Regions from separate parts of the Pseudoalteromonas sp. SR45-1 genome, predicted to be linked through region 4. Evidence: predicted binding sites of a transcription regulator. Region 4 holds the regulator's gene; each other region holds the start of a gene.
What was found. The regulator LexA, encoded in region 4, represses DNA repair genes until DNA is damaged. The targets are predictions, from matches to a motif close to TACTGTATNNNNATACAGTA.
Positions count from the first base shown of each region.

Region 1: dinB (DNA polymerase IV) is a predicted target of LexA. The motif match lies at 1,380-1,399, and genes of this name have one in related genera.
Region 2: uvrD (DNA helicase II) is a predicted target of LexA. The motif match lies at 2,149-2,168, and genes of this name have one in related genera.
Region 3: ruvC (crossover junction endodeoxyribonuclease RuvC) is a predicted target of LexA. The motif match lies at 2,850-2,869, and genes of this name have one in related genera.

Region 1 covers NZ_JACJDR010000002.1:222,530-227,266, forward strand. Annotated here, with positions in the region: gene H5089_RS03450 (aldo/keto reductase) at 1-285, opposite strand, end outside; gene H5089_RS03455 (thioesterase family protein) at 304-732, opposite strand; gene dinB (DNA polymerase IV) at 1,412-2,464, shown strand; gene H5089_RS03465 (leucyl aminopeptidase family protein) at 2,594-4,114, shown strand; gene H5089_RS03470 (methyl-accepting chemotaxis protein) at 4,186-4,737, opposite strand, start outside.
Region 2 covers NZ_JACJDR010000007.1:3,182-7,918, reverse strand. Annotated here, with positions in the region: gene yrfG (GMP/IMP nucleotidase) at 1-500, shown strand, start outside; gene H5089_RS08560 (dUTP diphosphatase) at 516-1,139, opposite strand; gene H5089_RS08555 (YacL family protein) at 1,220-1,588, opposite strand; gene H5089_RS08550 (hypothetical protein) at 1,705-1,929, opposite strand; gene uvrD (DNA helicase II) at 2,233-4,398, shown strand; gene H5089_RS08540 (GNAT family N-acetyltransferase) at 4,376-4,737, shown strand, end outside.
Region 3 covers NZ_JACJDR010000027.1:2,842-7,578, reverse strand. Annotated here, with positions in the region: gene H5089_RS19485 (ABC transporter ATP-binding protein) at 1-296, shown strand, start outside; gene H5089_RS19480 (ABC transporter permease) at 286-2,787, shown strand; gene ruvC (crossover junction endodeoxyribonuclease RuvC) at 2,918-3,442, shown strand; gene ruvA (Holliday junction branch migration protein RuvA) at 3,445-4,062, shown strand; gene ruvB (Holliday junction branch migration DNA helicase RuvB) at 4,070-4,737, shown strand, end outside.
Region 4 covers NZ_JACJDR010000025.1:34,674-39,410, reverse strand. Annotated here, with positions in the region: gene H5089_RS19175 (hypothetical protein) at 1-625, opposite strand, end outside; gene H5089_RS19170 (hypothetical protein) at 939-1,319, shown strand; gene H5089_RS19165 (PaaI family thioesterase) at 1,320-1,760, opposite strand; gene lexA (transcriptional repressor LexA) at 1,928-2,545, shown strand; gene coxB (cytochrome c oxidase subunit II) at 3,029-4,171, shown strand; gene ctaD (cytochrome c oxidase subunit I) at 4,171-4,737, shown strand, end outside.

The DNA.
Region 1 (4,737 bases), on a different contig from region 4:
CGACAATCCATTGCCTGCAATTTTTGTAGCTAGTACCACATCGCTGCGTTTTTGTTTATTACGCGATAGCCAGTTGCCAATAATCTCCTCGGTTTTGCCATAGGTCTCTGGCGAAGGAGGCACAGCATACATTTCGGCTGTATCAATAAAGTTTACGCCTTGCTCTAGCGCGTAGGCTATTTGTTCATCAGCGTCGCTTTGAGTATTTTGTTTACCCCAAGTCATACTCCCTAGGCACACTCGAGATACGTTTACGCCACTGCTACCTAGTGGGTTGTATTGCATAAAAATTCCTTAACTAAATTAGTTTTGAGCATGGCTGATTAAAGCCGATAAAAGAGGCTCGGAGATTGGGGCTTTTTGCCCTGTAGTAAAATCAAACATTACAACTTTAGATGCACCCGTAGTCGTTATTGCTTTTTGTGCATGGCTATAAACGGTGTAGTTCATGGTAAAGCGATCTGTTTTAAGATCTGTAATTGTAACGCCTACAGTGAGTGTGTCGGGAAAAGTTACTGGGCGTTTATAGCGAACGTTATTTTCGCTTATTACTGGGCCCACACCGTTTGGGCTTATTGTGTCGAACAGATTTATTTTATTTAAAAAGTCGATTCGGGCTATTTCAAAGTAACGTAAATACACTACATTATTTACGTGTTGTAGCGCATCCATATCAGCCCATGCTACGGTGATATCGGTATGAATAGGGTGCTGATCTTTAAACGTTTGCATTATTTATTGGCCCTTGATTTTAAAGTACTTAGATTATCAACATGGTGTTACGAGCTCAAGGTAATTAATGGCATGTTTTTTTATAAGATGATTGTACCTGTTTAATTTTAGGTCTACAGTTAAATTACACAGACACACAAAAACACACACAAAGGTAATAATATGCAGAATATAATTAATTGGTCCTTAGCTTGTTTGGTTTTTATAGCCTCTTTTACCTGTTACGCGATGGGGAATGAATCTGGCGCTATCATTTTAATGTTGGCAGGATTTTTATTTGAGGTTATGTATTGGCTACGAGGTTATAAGAGATCGGAGGACAATAAACACTTTTTTTAATCGTTAACTAGGGCCTGTTGACCTTTCAGGATTAAAATTTGTTCAATCTAGGGGCTATTTAATCGCGGCGCGAGGTTTGTGACCTAGTGGGCTAAGTAAAAACCGAGCAACAAAGAGTAAATTGCCCCTAGGCAGAACCCTTCGGGCAGCATATGTTTGGCATTTGTGCTACGTTATCGCCTATTTATGGGGAATAACCACACTACATAGGCTCTGCCTTGACTAAATACCAAACATACTGCTGCAAATTTAACCTCGAAAGATAAACAGGCCCTAGGCTTGCATATCACATTTTATTCTATAATAATGACTGTATAAATAACCAGTTATTATTGTGGTGATGAAGAAGTTTATTCACATAGACATGGATTGCTTTTATGCAGCAGTAGAGATGCGAGATAATCCAAAACTTGCATGTGTACCGCTTGCTATTGGAGGCAATAGCCGACGAGGCGTGCTCTCAACCGCTAACTATATAGCTAGAGAGTATGGTGTGCGCTCGGCTATGTCGAACTATCATGCTAAACAATTATGCCCCGATTTAGTTATTGTCCCAGGGCGCATGGCTGTATACAAAGAAGCTTCAAACCAAATACGTGAAGTATTTAGCCGCTATACAGACTTAATTGAACCCCTTTCTTTAGACGAAGCCTATCTAGATGTAACAGACAGCACCGCATGTAAAGGCAGTGCCACACTTATTGCACAGCAAATAAGAGCCGATATTTACAATGCTACAGGGCTCACTGCATCAGCAGGTATTGCACCGATTAAATTTATTGCCAAAATAGCCAGTGACGAAAACAAACCGAATGGTCAATTTGTCGTTTTGCCTGATGAGGTTGATGACTTCTTAGCGCAATTACCGCTGGGGAAAATTCCAGGAGTGGGCAAAGTAACGCTCGAAAAGCTAAATTTAAAAGGCTTGTATACCGGCAAGGATGTACGTGATAAAGGCGTTAACTGGATGCAGCAACATGTGGGTAATTTTGGTGTGTCGCTTTATCAAAAATGTGCAGGTGAGTATGTTGGTAAAGTATCCACGGATCGTATAAGAAAATCGCTGAGTGTTGAACATACCTACGAGTACAACAAAACAAGTTTGCAAGAGTGCTTAGATGAGCTGCCAAGATTGTTAGACGAATTAGTTTTAAGGCTTAATAAACAGCAGTTACGAAACCGTATTAATAAATTGAGTGTAAAGGTGAAGTTTGCAAATTTTGTAGTGACCTCAGCCGATCAGGTATATCACGAGCTCAACACAGAAATATTTATCCAACTATTTACTAAGGCCTACCAGCGTGGGCTACAACAGCCTGTAAGATTACTTGGCATAGGCGTTGGCATTAAAAACGAGCCAGAGCAAAACTTCCAACTTAGTATTCTCGATTAAGCTGTAAAGCCTGTAACTCCAAGTTGCCATTTATTGATAGGTTATGTGATTAGCTCATCGCTCCTTGCTGGTCTTCAATATTTAAATCGACGATAATAGGGGCTTATGTTTTCTAACAGGACCTTATTTATGGCATACCCTCAAGCGGTTAGTGCAAGCCTTGAATGCACATCTCATGATGCGCTTATTATTATTAGTAATGACTTTTCTCAGTTACCAAATAACTCATTACGTGATACTATTTTAGCTCAAGCAAACGTAGATTCTCGCATCGGTAAGCAAGTTACTTTATTAGTAATTGAAAACAAGCGCGTTGTACTTGCGCCAACCGGTCCGTTAAATAGAGATTACGACGACGTGCGTCGTTATTTTGATGCTGCTAAATTAGCAATTAACGAAGCAAAAGCGTCGGGCAGTATTAACCCTGCATTATTTTTACCAAATTTAAATGGCGATAGCCGTTATCAGCATGCTTTAGAGGTTGCTTATTTAGGCGCTTGCCAAGCCTTATGGCAGCCATTAGAAGCGCGTGAATATCACGGTGAAAGCATTGAACCAATTACACAGATTGGTTTAGTTGGCGCAAGCGAGCAAACTATTAAAGCTGTTAATGCAATTGCAGCTGGCCAATATGCAGCGCGTGACCTGTGTGGTACTGAACCTGAGCGTATGGCTCCCCCACGTTTTGCTGATTACTGCGTTGAATTGTTTAAAGGCTCAAACATTGCAGTTGACGTAATTGATGATATTGCAGCTATTGATAAAAACTACCCAATGCTAAGTACAGTTGCTCGCGCATCGTATGCAGTTGAGCGCCATCACCCACGTGTTGTCAAGCTTGAATATGTACCAGAGGGCGAAATTACTCGCACACTTATGTTTGTAGGTAAGGGCCTTGTATACGATACAGGCGGTGCAGATTTAAAAGTAGGCGGCCATATGGCAGGCATGAGCCGTGATAAAGGCGGCGCAGCTTCTGTTGCGGGCTTTATGAAAGCCGTTGCTGATTATCAGCCTAAAGGCGTTAAAGTGGTCTCGTACTTAGCTGTTGTTCGTAACTCTATTGGCTCAGATTGTTTTGTGCCAGATGAAATTATTACTAGCCGTGAAGGTGTTCGTGTCCGTATTGGTAATACCGATGCAGAAGGGCGTTTAGCAATGGGCGACCTGCTTAGCGAAATGAAAGATTTAGCTAAAGGTGAGGTTAATCCAACGCTGTTTACTGTTGCTACATTAACGGGTCATGCAGCTCGCGCAATGGGTCCTTACGGTGCGTATGTTGAAAATGGTCCAGCTCGTAGTGCTGGTGTTTCACGTCAAATAGCTGACCTTGGAGATTTGTGGGCCGATGGCGCTGAAGTATCGCGTTCACGCCGTGAAGACTACGACTTTATTAAACCACGTACGCTAGCTGACGATGTTTTATCTAGCAATAACGCAGCATCTGCCGTTACTGCTCGTGGACATCAGTTCCCTATGGCGTTTATGGCTATTGTTGGTGGGCTTGATAAGCACGGTAACGACTCTGCACAGCCTCTACCTTATGTTCATATGGATATAGCAGGTAGCGGTGTTGAAGGCGGTGATTGGCAGCATGGTAAGCCAACAGCTGCATCAGTAACGAGCTTGTTTGCACGTTATTGTTTGTAAGCTAAAAACTTACATGTAATAAAAAAGCCCTGTTAATTCAGGGCTTTTGCATTTTATGAGAACGCTATCGATTAATCTAATTTAAAACGATTAACTACGCTCGAAAGACCTTCGCTACTTTGTTTGAGGTTATCACTGGCATCGGTAAGCTGCTTAGTATTATTTAATGATTGCTCAGTTGATTGAGATAGCTCATTAATACGCAAATTAACCTCGTCGGCAGCTTGCGTTTGTTGCTCTGTGGCACGTGCTATTTGGCTGTTCATTTCGGTAATAATTGAAACAAGTCGTTCTATTTCATTAAGTGAAGTATTGGCTGATGACGCCTGCTCTACGGTAGAAACTGAAAGTGCTTGGCTTGATTTAACTGCTTCTACTGCTGCTTTTGCACCTTCTTGTAGTTTAGTGATCATGGTTTGAATTTCGTCAGTACTTTGCCCTGTACGACTGGCCAGTGTTCTTACTTCATCTGCAACAACAGCAAATCCTCGACCATGCTCTCCTGCGCGAGCAGCCTCAATGGCAGCGTTTAATGCCAGTAAGTTTGTCTGCTCCGATATGCTTCTTATTACATCAAGCACAGAGCCTATATTATGGCTCTCGTTGGCTAAATCTTCTGTTAC
Region 2 (4,737 bases), on a different contig from region 4:
ATATTTTAAAACGCTATCAAGCTGTGAGCGGTCAAATACAGTGGTATTGTTTAGATTATTGGGAGCAGCAATTAAACTTGCCTATAATGGAGCTTAAACGAGAGTCTCAGCATTTAATTAAAATGCGCGAAGACGTACCTCATTTTTTAACCGAGCTTAAAAAAGCAGGCAAAGAGTTAATTTTACTTACCAACGCCCACCCTGAGAGTGTCATGCTGAAATTTGAGCATACAGCGATTGATAACTACCTAGATGGTGTAGTGTCTACTCATGAATATGGAGTAAGTAAAGAGCAGCAAAGTTTGTGGCACCAAGTACAAAAAGACTTAGGGTTTAATAAGCAGCGCACTTTGTTTGTAGATGACAGTGTGCCGGTATTAAATGCCGCACGAGAATACGGCATCGAGCACTTACTGGCAGTTGCTAACCCTGATAGCCAACAACCACATAACGAAATAGCCGATTACCTGAGTGTTACCGACTATCGTAAGATTATTTAACTCAGTTTACGTGGGCTAGATTTTTGGGTAACGCGCTTCAAGGCCTTGGTATACTAACTTTGCAAAATCTGCATGTTCTGTATCAAGGCTTTTAACTACTTCAACTAAATGCTCGTTATCTTCTTGCCCGTTCCATTCTTTAATATAGCTACCATCTTTGTAGCCGTGATCTTGGCGGAAAAAGTTTAACGTATTTTTACCTACGTAGCCGCGATATAAATCATCAATATCCATACCCATTTGCGCCATACAGCCGGCAAAGGCAGCGGCATTAAACGTTTTATCTGCAACGGCGGAAGCCGCTAATATTTCTAGCGTTTGTTTAAAGTCATCCGCTTGTTGAGCATTACTAAGCTCAGCTTCAAGTTGCTTTGCTAAGTCTTCGTAGCTAGTTTTGCCGTCAATTCTAAGCGATAGACCAAAATGAAAAATATCAACCAACTCTAAAATAACTTGTTCAGTATCTGGTGTTTGTTTTTTCCACCATTTCCAACCATGATGATCCAGCATTTCAGCGCACTCAACCCAAATAGCGCGGTACCATTCGAATCCTTGAGTAAACCATTGCTCATGTACTTTAGTGTTCATGGCGTTTTGCATTTCTAGCATAACTACTAGCTTGTTTAAATTGGCAGACATATTCATTCCTGTCGTTTTTGATTAGTGTAATAGTACAGATAAAGGAAGCTTAACGCATCAGCACTATCTTAATATGTAGTTTACTTTGAGCCGCTAAATTCAGCCCATGAATCAATTAAATCAATGAAATCTTCAAAGCCACAACCACTACTTAAACCATTTTCTTCAAGCGCTAAATCGTCATCTTGATACGCTATTAGGTCTTCACTGTCTTGATGAAGCGCATGGGCTTCAAATAGTGCTTCGTCTTTGGTTAATATTAAATCTATTTCTTGGCCTTTTAGCGTTAGCGGCTCATAGCTTGAACTCACCGATGCAATAAGCGCTTGAACCATAGCTACTTTGTCTTTGCCTATTTCTTCGTTTAGCCAGCGACCAATAATAGCGTGTTCACTACTTATTTTAATACGTAGCCCACTAATAGGGTCGCGAATAAATTGATATTCCATAGGATTTGCCTGTAAATCTTTAATTGCGTAATTATATACGTAAACGCCCGCAAACCACAGGACATATAAAGTAAAATAGCGCCACAAGGGCGCTATTTTATTCAACTTTAAAGCAGTTAACTTCGCGATCTATAACGCGCTGCGTCAATAATCGACCATAAGTAAATAATAGGCACTAGTACAAAACCTACAAGCACATAAATTAGTGCGTAACTTATTATAATAGCGAGTGCAAAAAATATAGCCGCTAAAATACGCCCTTGCACTAACTGCCCTAAACCAGGAAAAAATATATTACATAATGCTGCGATTACGTTACCGCCAGAACCTTGATCTGCCATACTAACCTCTGTATTTATTTGATTTTATAATTATTTACTTACACACTCTATGCCAATTTATTAAAGCTTACAAATCAAATAGTTAAATTAGTCTAGATTTAGAGAGTTAGTAAATTTTGCTAACTTTAGGTCAAATTAGCAATTTTTATTGTGCGTTTACGCTTTTTTGTTTGTTCAAAAAATTATCAAGTTACTCGTTTTTAAGGCTATTTTATAAATAGCTGTTTATAAAAACAGTATTTTATTTAGCCTAACAAAAACACCTGTTATACTGCCCACAATATTGATTAAAAAGGCGTAACGATGGACGTTTCACAATTACTCGATGGCTTAAATGACAAACAACGCGATGCCGTTGCAGCCCCACTACAAAACATGCTGGTATTAGCAGGTGCTGGGTCTGGTAAAACACGAGTGTTAGTTCATCGTATTGCGTGGCTTATGCAAGTTGAGCAAGCATCTGCTTACAGTATTTTTGCCGTAACCTTTACTAATAAAGCGGCTAAAGAAATGCGCAGCCGCGTTGAAGAAACACTAAAAGCCCCTGTAGGTGGTATGTGGATTGGTACGTTCCATGGTTTGTCGCATCGTATTTTACGTGCTCATCACCGTGAAGCTAACTTACCAGAAGCCTTTCAAATTTTAGACTCTGACGATCAACTTCGGATGATCAAGCGCTTATTAAAATCGATGAATATCGATGATAAAAAATGGCCCGCCAAACAATTTGGCTGGTACATCAGCGCTAAAAAAGATGAAGCACTTCGCCCTAAAGATATTCAAGCATACGATATTAACGAGCAAATGATGCTGCGTGTTTACGCCGCCTACCAAGAGGCCTGTGATAGAGCAGGCCTAGTAGATTTTGCCGAAATATTACTACGCAGCTACGAAGTGTTAAAAAATAACCCAACGTTACTGCGTCATTATCAGCAACGCTTTGCACATATGCTCGTAGACGAGTTCCAAGATACAAATACCATTCAATATGCTTGGTTAAAGTTACTTGCAGGCGATACAAGCAGTATCATGATTGTAGGCGACGATGACCAAAGTATTTACGGTTGGCGCGGTGCTAAAATCGAAAATATTAAACGATTTTTAACTGACTTTAGCGCAGAAACCATTCGTCTTGAACAAAACTACCGTTCAACAGCAACTATTTTGAAAGCGTCTAATGCATTAATTCAAAATAACTCAGAGCGTATGGGTAAAAGCTTATGGACCGACGGTAACGATGGCGAGCCAATTTCTATTTATGCGGCATTTAATGAGTTAGACGAAGCACGCTTTGTAAGTAGCAAACTACGAAGCTGGTTAAATGCAGGTAATGCCCTACAAGATGCCGCAATTTTATACCGTAGTAACGCGCAATCTCGTGTACTCGAGGAGGCCATGCTGCAAGAAGGCTTAAAATACCGTATTTATGGGGGTATGCGATTCTTCGAACGACAAGAAATTAAAGATGCGTTATCGTACTTACGCCTAGTAGGTAATCGTCAAGACGATGCCGCGTTTGAGCGTGTAATTAATACGCCAGCACGCGGTATTGGCGATAAAACATTGAGCCATATACGCGATTGTGCACGAGCAGAATCGTTACCGCTTTGGTATGCCGCAAAAGCAATTGTAGAACAACAGCATTTATCTGGTCGTGCTTCTGGTGCAGTAAGTAAGTTTGTAGAACTCGTTGAACAAATAGAAGATAAAATTAGCGACCTAACTTTGCATGAGCAAGCCAAGTACACAATTCAAACCTCAGGCTTGATGGCAATGTACCAAGCCGAAAAAGGTGAAAAAGGCCGTGCTCGCGTAGAAAACTTAGAAGAGCTAATTAGCGCTTGTGATCAGTATGAGCTGCCTGAAGACGAAGAGTACAGCTCACCTTTACAAGGCTTTTTAGCCCATACGTCACTTGAGTCAGGTGAAGGACAAGCAGAAGAACACGAAGACGCCGTACAAATGATGACGCTTCACTCAGCTAAAGGCTTAGAGTTTCCGCTAGTGTTTATGGTAGGCGTAGAAGAAGGCATGTTCCCTTCTCAGCAAAGCAACGAAGAGTCGGGTCGCTTAGAAGAAGAGCGCCGCCTTTGTTATGTAGGCATGACACGAGCAATGGATAAGTTATACATTAGCCATGCTGAGAGTCGCCGTTTATACGGGCAAGAAAAATACCATAGCCCATCTCGCTTTTTACGCGAAATCCCTGAAGACTGCGTAGAAGAAATCCGTATTAAAACACAGGTTTCTCGCCCACCTGCCGCTGGGCGTTTTAGCGCATCAGTTAGCCATGCCGCATTTGAAGACAGTGGCTTTAACTTAGGACAACGCGTACTGCATGCTAAGTTTGGTATTGGTACTGTACTGAATTATGAAGGTAGTGGCGCACAATCTCGCGTACAAGTTAACTTTGACGACCTTGGTAGCAAATGGTTAGTAACGGCCTATGCACGATTACAAGCGGTATAAAGCACACCTAAATGAGTTAGAGCAACAATTAGCTGGCGCGTATCATCGTCAGCTAGTGTTGATCACGGGCAGCCCAGCTTGGTGTTATGAAATACTTAACTCATTAATAGATGAAAACAATACACTTGTTGTATCAAAGCAGTGCGCAATTAAAAATTCGTACTGGCCTACTCGCACACACCAAATTTTAGGGCAAGAATTTGCTCATGCTGTTTACGATGGTTTTAGTGGTTTGCACCCTGATAAACTTGCAGCACTTGCCGGCACCATTAAAGCAGGCGGTATACTGTTTTTATTACTGCCTGAACTAGATGATTTAGCCTCTTGGCAAGATCCCGC
Region 3 (4,737 bases), on a different contig from region 4:
GAATTGATCATTACCCGTCACAACTCTCTGGCGGTGAACAGCAGCGTGTTGCTATTGCGCGAGCATTTATTGGTACACCTAAAATACTATTTGCTGATGAGCCTTCGGCTAATTTAGACAGCAAAAACGGTAAAATGATTGAATCCTTATTATTTGATTTAAATACTCAGCACGGTACTACGCTTATTTTGGTAACTCACGATGAAGGGCTTGCACAAAAATGTGAGCACATTATTCAAATAGAAGCGGGTTTACTGGTAAAAAGCCAAGTAGAGGACGTTGCTAATGTGGGTTAAGTTAGCGCTTAAGTTATTTTCGCGAGAATTTCGCCGTGGTGAGCTCACGGTTATAAGCGCAGCTATCGCCCTTGCTGTTTTAACCGTGCTTACACTGTCGATGGTTACTGAGCGAATAGGGCAAAGTATTGCGCAAAAAAGCAGTGCTTTTATTGCAGCAGACCGTGTACTTGCAAGCGACCATGTTCTGGACACCGCTTTTATTACTCAAGCACAGAGCCAAAATTTAAAAACGGCGCAAATGGTGTATTTCGACACTATGTTGTTTGCCGATGATGAAATGCAGTTTAGCTCAGTAAAAGCGGCATCTAATGCGTACCCGCTAAAAGGGCAGTTAAAAGTTAAAGATACCCTAACCGGTGAAACTAAAGTTGCTAATAGCGGGCCAACGCCGGGTAATGTGTGGCTAAGTGAGTCGGTATTTTACAGTTTAAATATTGATATAGGCGCGCAAGTAGAGCTTGGCGCGGCATTATTTAATGTTTCAAAAGTTATTGTAGAAGAGCCAGACGCGCCATTTAATGTATTTTCAAGTAGCCGTCGTGTGCTTATTAATATTGACGATGTTGCAAAAACTGAAGTTGTGCAGCCGGGTAGTCGAGTTTATTACCGCCAACTTTATGCAGGTAGTGAGGCCGACATAAATAGCTTTTACGAGTGGCTTAAACCACAAATGAAAGAAAACCAACAATGGTATGGCGTTAAAGACCGCCAATCACCCATTTCAAACAGCTTAAACCGCGCAGAGAGCTTTTTATTACTAGCCGGTCTATTAGGTATTATTTTAGCCGCAGTGGCTATAGCTGTTTCAGCAAAACGTTATTGTGAACGCCAATACGACCCAGTAGCGATGATGAAAACGCTCGGCGGTAGCCGCTCAATGATCCGCAAAATATACATGCTTCATTTATTGCTTGTATGTGCAATGGCGGTAAGTATAGGGCTGTTAATTGGTTATGGCTTGCAAGAAATAGCAACAAGTTACTTATCAAAAAGTATGGGCACAGAGCTGCCTTTAGGTGGCTTTAAACCTTGGCTGGTGGCTATAAGCACTGGCGTAATTTGTGCCGTTATGTTTTCTATTAAACCATTATTTGATTTATTTGATATTCCACCGCTTAGAGTTCTGCGCCGTAACTTAGGCGACAAGTTGGCAGTAAGTCGTGTGCATTTAGGTATGAGTGCGTTAACCGTGTTTTTATTAATGTGGTTATTTAGTAACAACATAAAAATAACGCTTATTTTGTTTATATCAACACTTGCGCTAATTGGTGTGCTGTTTTTAGTATCTAAATTAATATTTGGTGGTGGTCGAAAGCTAGGATTAAAGCCAGGTAATAGTTGGTCGCTTGCAATTGCATCTATCCAAAAGCGTGCAAATGTGAACGCGGTACAGTTAATTAGTTTTTCGTTAGCGATTAAATTACTGCTGTTTTTAGTGGTACTTAAAAACGACATGATATCTGATTGGCAGTCGCAACTTCCAAGCGACGCGCCTAATGCGTTTTTAGTTAATATTACGCAAAATGAGCTTGAGCCAATTAATGAATATTTAGCACAAAAAGATATTCAAGTATCAGAGTTTTATCCAACTATTCGTGGGCGCGTAAATGCTGTGAACGGCGAGTTGGTAGCGCGCTCTGTATCGCTGCAAGACAACGAGAAAAAAGACGAAGAAGCACGTGCAGGTATTGGTCGTGAGCTAAATCTTACATGGCTTAAAGATGTGCCTGACCAAAATGAAGTAACACAAGGCACGTGGTTTGGTGAAAATGCGATGGCTGAGGCTTCAGTAGAGGAGTCGATGCTTGAGCGTTTAGATGTTGAGATAGGCGATACGCTTACATTTTTAATTGGTTCGCAGTCGTTCGACGCTAAAATCACCAGTGTGCGCAAAGTAAATTGGGCCACGCTTAAACCTAACTTTTTTATTATTTTAAGCCCTGATGTACTTGCAGATTTTCCCGCAACATATATTTCGTCGGTACGTATAAATCCAGATCAAAAACGTGACTTTAGCCAGTTATTACGTACTTACCCTACTATTACAGCCATTGATATTGATAACTTTGTTAAGCAAATACAAACTACTATTTCGCAAGTATCGCTCGCCATTGGCTTTGTACTTGCAATTGTTGTGCTGTGTGGCGCGCTTGTACTTATATCGCAAGTGCAAGCTAGTTTAGGTGAGCGTATGCAAGAAATTGTAATACTGCGAACGCTTGGGGCTAAAAGCCGATTAATTAAAAACGCGACCCTGTATGAGTTTTTATTACTAGGCGGTTTAGCTGGTTTAGTGGCTGCATTTTTTAGTGATATAGCGCTTTTGATTGTGCAGCAACAAATGTTTGATTTAGCAGGTAAGTTACACCCACATATATGGATTATAGGTCCGGTAGCTGGCGGCGTATTTGTGGCTGGTTTAGGCTATTTAATGATTGCCCGAACACTTAAACAAAATACCCAAGGATTAGTGCGTGCCCTAGGGTAAGCTTAAACTAACATGCTCCTGTAAATGCCCACCTAGTACGTGGGCATTTTTGTTTTTCTTTGTACTGGTAATTTATACAGTGCTCTGGCATTATTAGCGTAATTTAAAAATAATAACAATGGAGCGCTGTTTGGCCATCATTTTAGGGATCGATCCTGGTTCACGTTTGACCGGATATGGTGTTGTTGCCCATCAAGGTTCTAAATTTACATACTTAGGCAGTGGCTGTATTAAGTTAGCCGATCATCCTTTTCCGGTTAGGCTTAAAATGATCTATCAAGGCATTACACAGCTTATTGAGCAGTTTTCGCCAGAAACCTTTGCCATTGAAAAAGTATTTATGGCGCACAACCCCGATTCAGCTTTAAAACTAGGCCAAGCTAGAGGCGCTGCGATTGTTGGCGCTGCAATGGCCGACTTACCCGTATTTGAATACTCAGCTAGGCAAATTAAGCAAGCAGTAGTAGGCAACGGTGGCGCAGATAAAACACAAGTGCAACACATGGTAAAAAATATTTTAAAACTACCCGGTACGCCACAGGCCGATGCAGCTGATGCACTCGCTATTGCGATTTGCCACGCCCACTCAGAACAAAATTTAATTAAACTAGCGGGCAGCGCAAGCAAAACCGTTAGAGGACGTTTAAGGAAATAATTATGATAGGCCGCTTAAATGGTATTTTAGTCGAAAAACAGCCACCAGAAATATTACTCGAAGTAAGTGGTGTAGGTTACGAAGTACAAATGCCGATGACCTGTTTTTACGATTTACCAAAAATTGGTGAAAATGCGATTGTTTACACTCACTTTGTAGTGCGTGAAGATGCTCAACTATTATTTGGTTTTAATAATAAAGTTGAACGTGCCTTGTTTAGAGAGCTATTAAAAGCAAATGGCGTAGGGCCAAAACTTGGCTTAGCTATTTTATCGGGCATGTCGGCAAAACAATTTGTAAGTTGTGTAAATAACGAAGACTCAACATCGCTTGTTAAATTACCCGGTGTAGGTAAAAAAACAGCCGAGCGTTTAGTACTCGAAATGAAAGACAGACTAAAAGATTGGGGCAATGATTTATTTACGCCATTTAGCGACAGCGCAGTAATAGAGCCAATGAGCGATGCGACAATTGCTAATAATGCAGCGGATGATGCCGTATCGGCACTGCTTGCATTAGGTTATAAATTGCCACAAGCTCAAAAAGCAGTAAAATCGATAAGTAAACCCGATATGTCTACTGAGGTTCTTATTAGAGAATCTTTAAAATCTATGTTGTGAGTAACCCATGATTGAAGCGGATCGCTTAATTGATGCGACTGAAAAAACAAATGAAGACTCTATAGATCGTGCAATAAGACCAAAACTTTTAGCCGACTACAGAGGCCAGCCTCATGTTAAGCAGCAAATGGAAATTTTTATTGAAGCTGCCCGAACCCGTGGTGAAGCGCTTGATCATTTATTAATATTTGGCCCACCTGGGCTTGGTAAAACCACGCTTGCAAATATTGTAGCCAATGAGTTACACGTAAGTATTAAAACAACATCAGGCCCTGTACTTGAAAAAGCAGGCGATTTAGCTGCTCTACTTACTAATTTAGAAGAGGGCGACGTACTGTTTATCGATGAAATACACAGGCTAAGCCCGCAAGTTGAAGAGATACTGTATCCCGCAATGGAAGACTACCAGCTTGATATAATGATTGGTGAAGGCCCAGCTGCGCGTTCTATTAAATTAGACTTACCTGCATTTACACTCATTGGTGCAACCACACGAGCAGGCTCGCTTACATCGCCACTGCGTGACCGTTTTGGAATTGTGCAGCGATTAGAGTTTTATTCTGTAGAAGATTTGTCGCACATAGTAGGGCGCTCTGCACATTATCTTGGTTTAGAAATGTGTGACGATGGCGCTACCGAAATTGCCCAGCGCTCACGCGGCACACCACGTATTGC
Region 4 (4,737 bases):
CTGAAAAGCTAATAAGCAGTGGATTATTAAAATCCTCTCGCTCATCGTAATCCATAATATGTAACATCCAAAAAAAGTCGAATATTCGCCATAGCGTGCTGCGAACGGTAACAACTTTGCCGTTATTTTCTGACAAGTACAGTGTTGTGTTAAATGTGTCGTCAAATTGTACCTGCCAAACATTGGTTTTATATCCAACTTCTCGCATACCTTGCTTTAGTAGTACAGCGCTTGTTACTTGAGCGTCAATAAGTAAGTGTGCTTTAGCATTTGCGGTAATTTGTATTTTAGTTGGCAGTTCAAATGGTCGGCCTGTTATTCCATTGAAGCTTTGCTGCTCGTTATTACTAAAGACAGTAATAAGTGGTGTAGTTAAGAAGTTCTCAAAAATTATTTGTGTTGGATTAACCACCTGAGAGGCAATATCGTCAAGGGAGGCAACATAATCAGCCTGCGTAAATGGGTTATTAAGAGTACGTGTTGCAAGATGCTCCCCATGAACTTTATCAAGAGGGATTGCACTCATAATTAAACCACCTAGTAACCATGCTAAAATTTGTAGTGCTAATAAATATCCTAACCATTTATGTAACTTGCGAGCATGTTTAAATATTTTTTTATTCATGTTTTAGTCTTATTATTTTTAGAAGCTAGTTTATTACATCAATGGGATAAGTTACTGCGACATTTTGTCGCAGTTTAAACTATAGCTTACTGTAATCATTTAAAAATAAAAAAGATTACACTTAAATTCCTAACATGACTTATCTGTTTAATTGAGCTGAATGTTTTATATCCAGCCAGCTTTAAATGCTAAAAAATACTTAAAAGCTGCGAAATATCCATATAAAGTGGTTAATAGAGCATAGTTGATTTGGTATAACGGTAAAACTGCGTTAAAGTTTGCAATGAAATTATTAGAGGATAAATACGAAACGATGTCGGAAATTCAATTTTTAAATGTAGATCTTGAGCTTGAATCAAAGCAAGATATTAGTTTGCTAGTGGCGGACTTGAAAAAAGTCGCGACGATTTTACATTATGACAAAGACGAATACCGTCAACTAGCGCGTATTGAAGCTACAGGTGAGGTGAGCACACCTGATAAAGCCATAAACCATATATGTGAGCTTATTGAATCGTGTTCGCGTAACGCGCTAAAGCAATGGTTAAGCTGTTCACGTAGAACGTTTGATATTGGTTTTGAATCAGGGACTTCTCCTAAGTGCTTTAATCAAGCCTTAGATGCAGATACATTATTGCGTATATCTGCGATTGGTGCGGGTATGGAAATTACCATTTACCCAATCGAAAAGTAACTATCTTCGCTCTACGACTGCTGCGGTCATTTTTGATACGCAGCACAGCTCATTGCGGCTATTTGTAATTTTTATTTCCCATACTGAACTACGTTTACCTATATGAAATGCTCTAGCCGTGGCTGTTAAAGTGCCGTTGCGAGATGCTTTTAAATGACTTGCGCTAATCTCCTGCCCTACACAGTAAAATTTAGTAAAATCGACAACAAAGTTAGCGGCATAGCTGGCAACTGTTTCGGCAAGTACAACGTTAGCACCGCCGTGTACCATCCCCATCGGGTTATGATGCTCAGGAATTGCCGGCATTGTGGCAACCAAATAATCATCGCCAATTTCTGTGACTTCTATCCCCATAGTTTTCATTAATGTTCCTTGGCCATTAACGCCTTGCTCTAACTGCTTGCACAGCTCTAAGGTGATGGGCTGGTACCAAATACTCATAATGTCTCCTTTGCATTTTTAATCATTTATAAACTTAGCTTTAGTTATATCCTTGAAATGTACACAAGTGAAATTACTTTAGCTATTTTAAGGCTTAATTTAAATTTGCGATTTTTATTTAACTGTATATACTCACAGTTAAATGTACTGTATGGAAAACCAGTTGTATGCGACCATTAACGAACCGCCAAGCTCAAATACTCGAACTAATTAAAGTTTTTATTAAAGACACTGGTATGCCTCCTACACGTGCTGAAATAGCGCAAACATTAGGTTTTAAAAGTGCCAATGCTGCTGAAGAACATTTAAAAGCACTTGCTAAAAAAGGCGCAATTAAAATGAAACCAGGTGCAAGCCGTGGTATTCAATTAATTGAAGAAGAAGAGCCAGAACAATTAGGTTTACCGCTTATAGGGCGTGTTGCTGCTGGTTCACCTATTTTGGCGCAAGAGCACGTTGAAAGTCACTGCAAAATCGATCCATTAATGTTTAAACCGGCTGCAGATTTTTTACTACGCGTTAACGGTATGAGCATGAAAGATATTGGTATTATGGATGGTGATTTACTTGCTGTACATCGTACTCAAACCGCTGAAAATGGACAAGTTGTTGTTGCTCGCCTAGACGAAGACGTAACTGTAAAACGTCTTGAGAAAGCGGGTCGTAAAGTATTACTTCATGCTGAAAACGACGATTTTGACTCTATTGAAGTAGATCTTGAGAATGAGTCTTTTAATATTGAAGGCTTAGCCGTTGGCGTTATAAGAAACGCTGATTGGATGTGACTTTAAAAATAGCTTTTAAACAAGCAGTTTTATAAATGCGTACTAATTAGTACGCATTTTTGTTTTAGAATTTGTACTAAAAAAAGGGCGTAAACAGCCCACTGACTATTTAAGCTGTAAACTTTTTTGCACTTATATTTTCCCCCTCCGAATGCGTTAAACCCCTTTGTTTTGCTCATATTTTGAACTTCCTGTTGCCCAGTTGATTACCGATTTTTTATTAATTATTCAATATCACCTGATTGTTTTTTATACTAAAACTTGCTTGTTGTTCGTTTTTTAGCTAATTGTTAATGTGCTGAGCTAATAATAACTCACAGCTTTTTAGTTTTGAGAACACACAATATACACAAACTCGTTGTTGGCGCAGCAAAACCAATCAATATTAAATAAGATTGGCTAAAAAAATAAAAATAACGAATTGGCGTTTAAGCCGTATGCCTCTTCGCTTTGCATTCGCAATAGCATCAAAGGAGCCGTCACATGGGTAAACTGACCTCTACCTTGTGGCTTATATTATGTGTTTTTTCGCACCCAGTTTTGGCTAACAGCCAATACAATATGCGCAAAGGCGTAACCGATATAAGCAATAATGTATATCAGCTGCACATGACCATATTTATAATATGTTGTGTGATTGGGGTGATAGTGTTCGCAATTATGTTTTGGGCACTTATTCATCACCGTAAATCTAAAGGGGCTGTACCTGCCCAATTTCACGAAAGCACTAAAGTAGAAATACTTTGGACTGCAATTCCGTTTGTTATTTTAATTGCTATGGCAGTACCAGCCACTAAAACCCTAATTGCAATGGAAGATGCCAGCAAAGCTGATCTCACTATTAAAATTACGGGTTCGCAATGGAAATGGCATTATGAATATATGGGCGAAGATGTAGAGTTCTACTCTATTTTATCTACCCCGCAAGATGAAATCGCGAATCTTGCAGATAAAAATCCTAACTACTTACTTGAGGTTGATAAGCCTCTTGTACTGCCAATAAATCAAAAAGTACGATTTTTAATGACTTCTGACGATGTTATTCACTCTTGGTGGGTACCTGATTTTGCAGTTAAAAAAGATGCGAACCCCGGCTTTATAAACGAAACATGGACGAACATAAACGAAGAAGGTACTTACCGAGGCCAATGTGCTGAGTTGTGTGGTAAAGACCATGGCTTTATGCCCGTTGTGGTGGTCGCTAAATCTGAGGCTGATTTTAAAACATGGCTTACAGATGCAAAGCAGGCTAAACAAAAAGCAGCATTAGCAGATGCCGCATTACTTGATAAAACCCTCCCAAAAGAAGAATTAATGACTTTAGGCGAACAAGTATATATGGCTAATTGTGCTGCATGTCATCAACCTACTGGCTTGGGGTTACCGGGCGTATTTCCTGCACTTAAAGGCAGCCCGATAGTGCTTGGCGATATAAAAGATCACATTGATGTAGTTATCCATGGACGACCCGGTACGGCAATGCAAGCTTTTGCCAAGCAGTTATCTATAAAGCAATTAGCTGCGGTTATTACTTATAAACGTAATGCGTGGGGTAATGATACGGGTGATGTTATTCAACCGAGTCAAATACAGACGGCACTTGATGCCAAAGTGGAGGCGAACTAATGAGTAGCATAGTAGAACAACCTAACGCCAATGAAGCTCATCATGCTCATCACCCAGCTAAAGGTTTTAAACGCTGGCTTTACACAACTAATCATAAAGATATAGGTAGTTTATATTTAATTTTTTCGCTGACCATGTTCTTAATTGGTGGCGCAATGGCCATGGTGATCAGAGCTGAATTATTTCAACCAGGTTTACAGTTGGTCGACCCTCACTTTTTTAATCAAATGACCACAGTGCATGGTTTAATTATGGTGTTTGGTGCGGTTATGCCCGCCTTTACAGGCCTTGCTAACTGGATGATACCACTCATGATTGGCGCGCCAGATATGGCATTGCCAAGAATGAATAACTGGAGCTTTTGGATTTTACCGTTTGCGTTTCTAATCCTATTGGCATCGTTATTTATGCCTGGTGGGGGGCCTGCATTTGGTTGGACTTTTTATGCACCACTGTCCACAACATACAGTAATGATAATACTGCATTGTTTGTATTTGCCGTACATATTATGGGAATTAGCTCAATAATGGGCGCAATCAATGTGATTGTAACCATAGTGAACTTA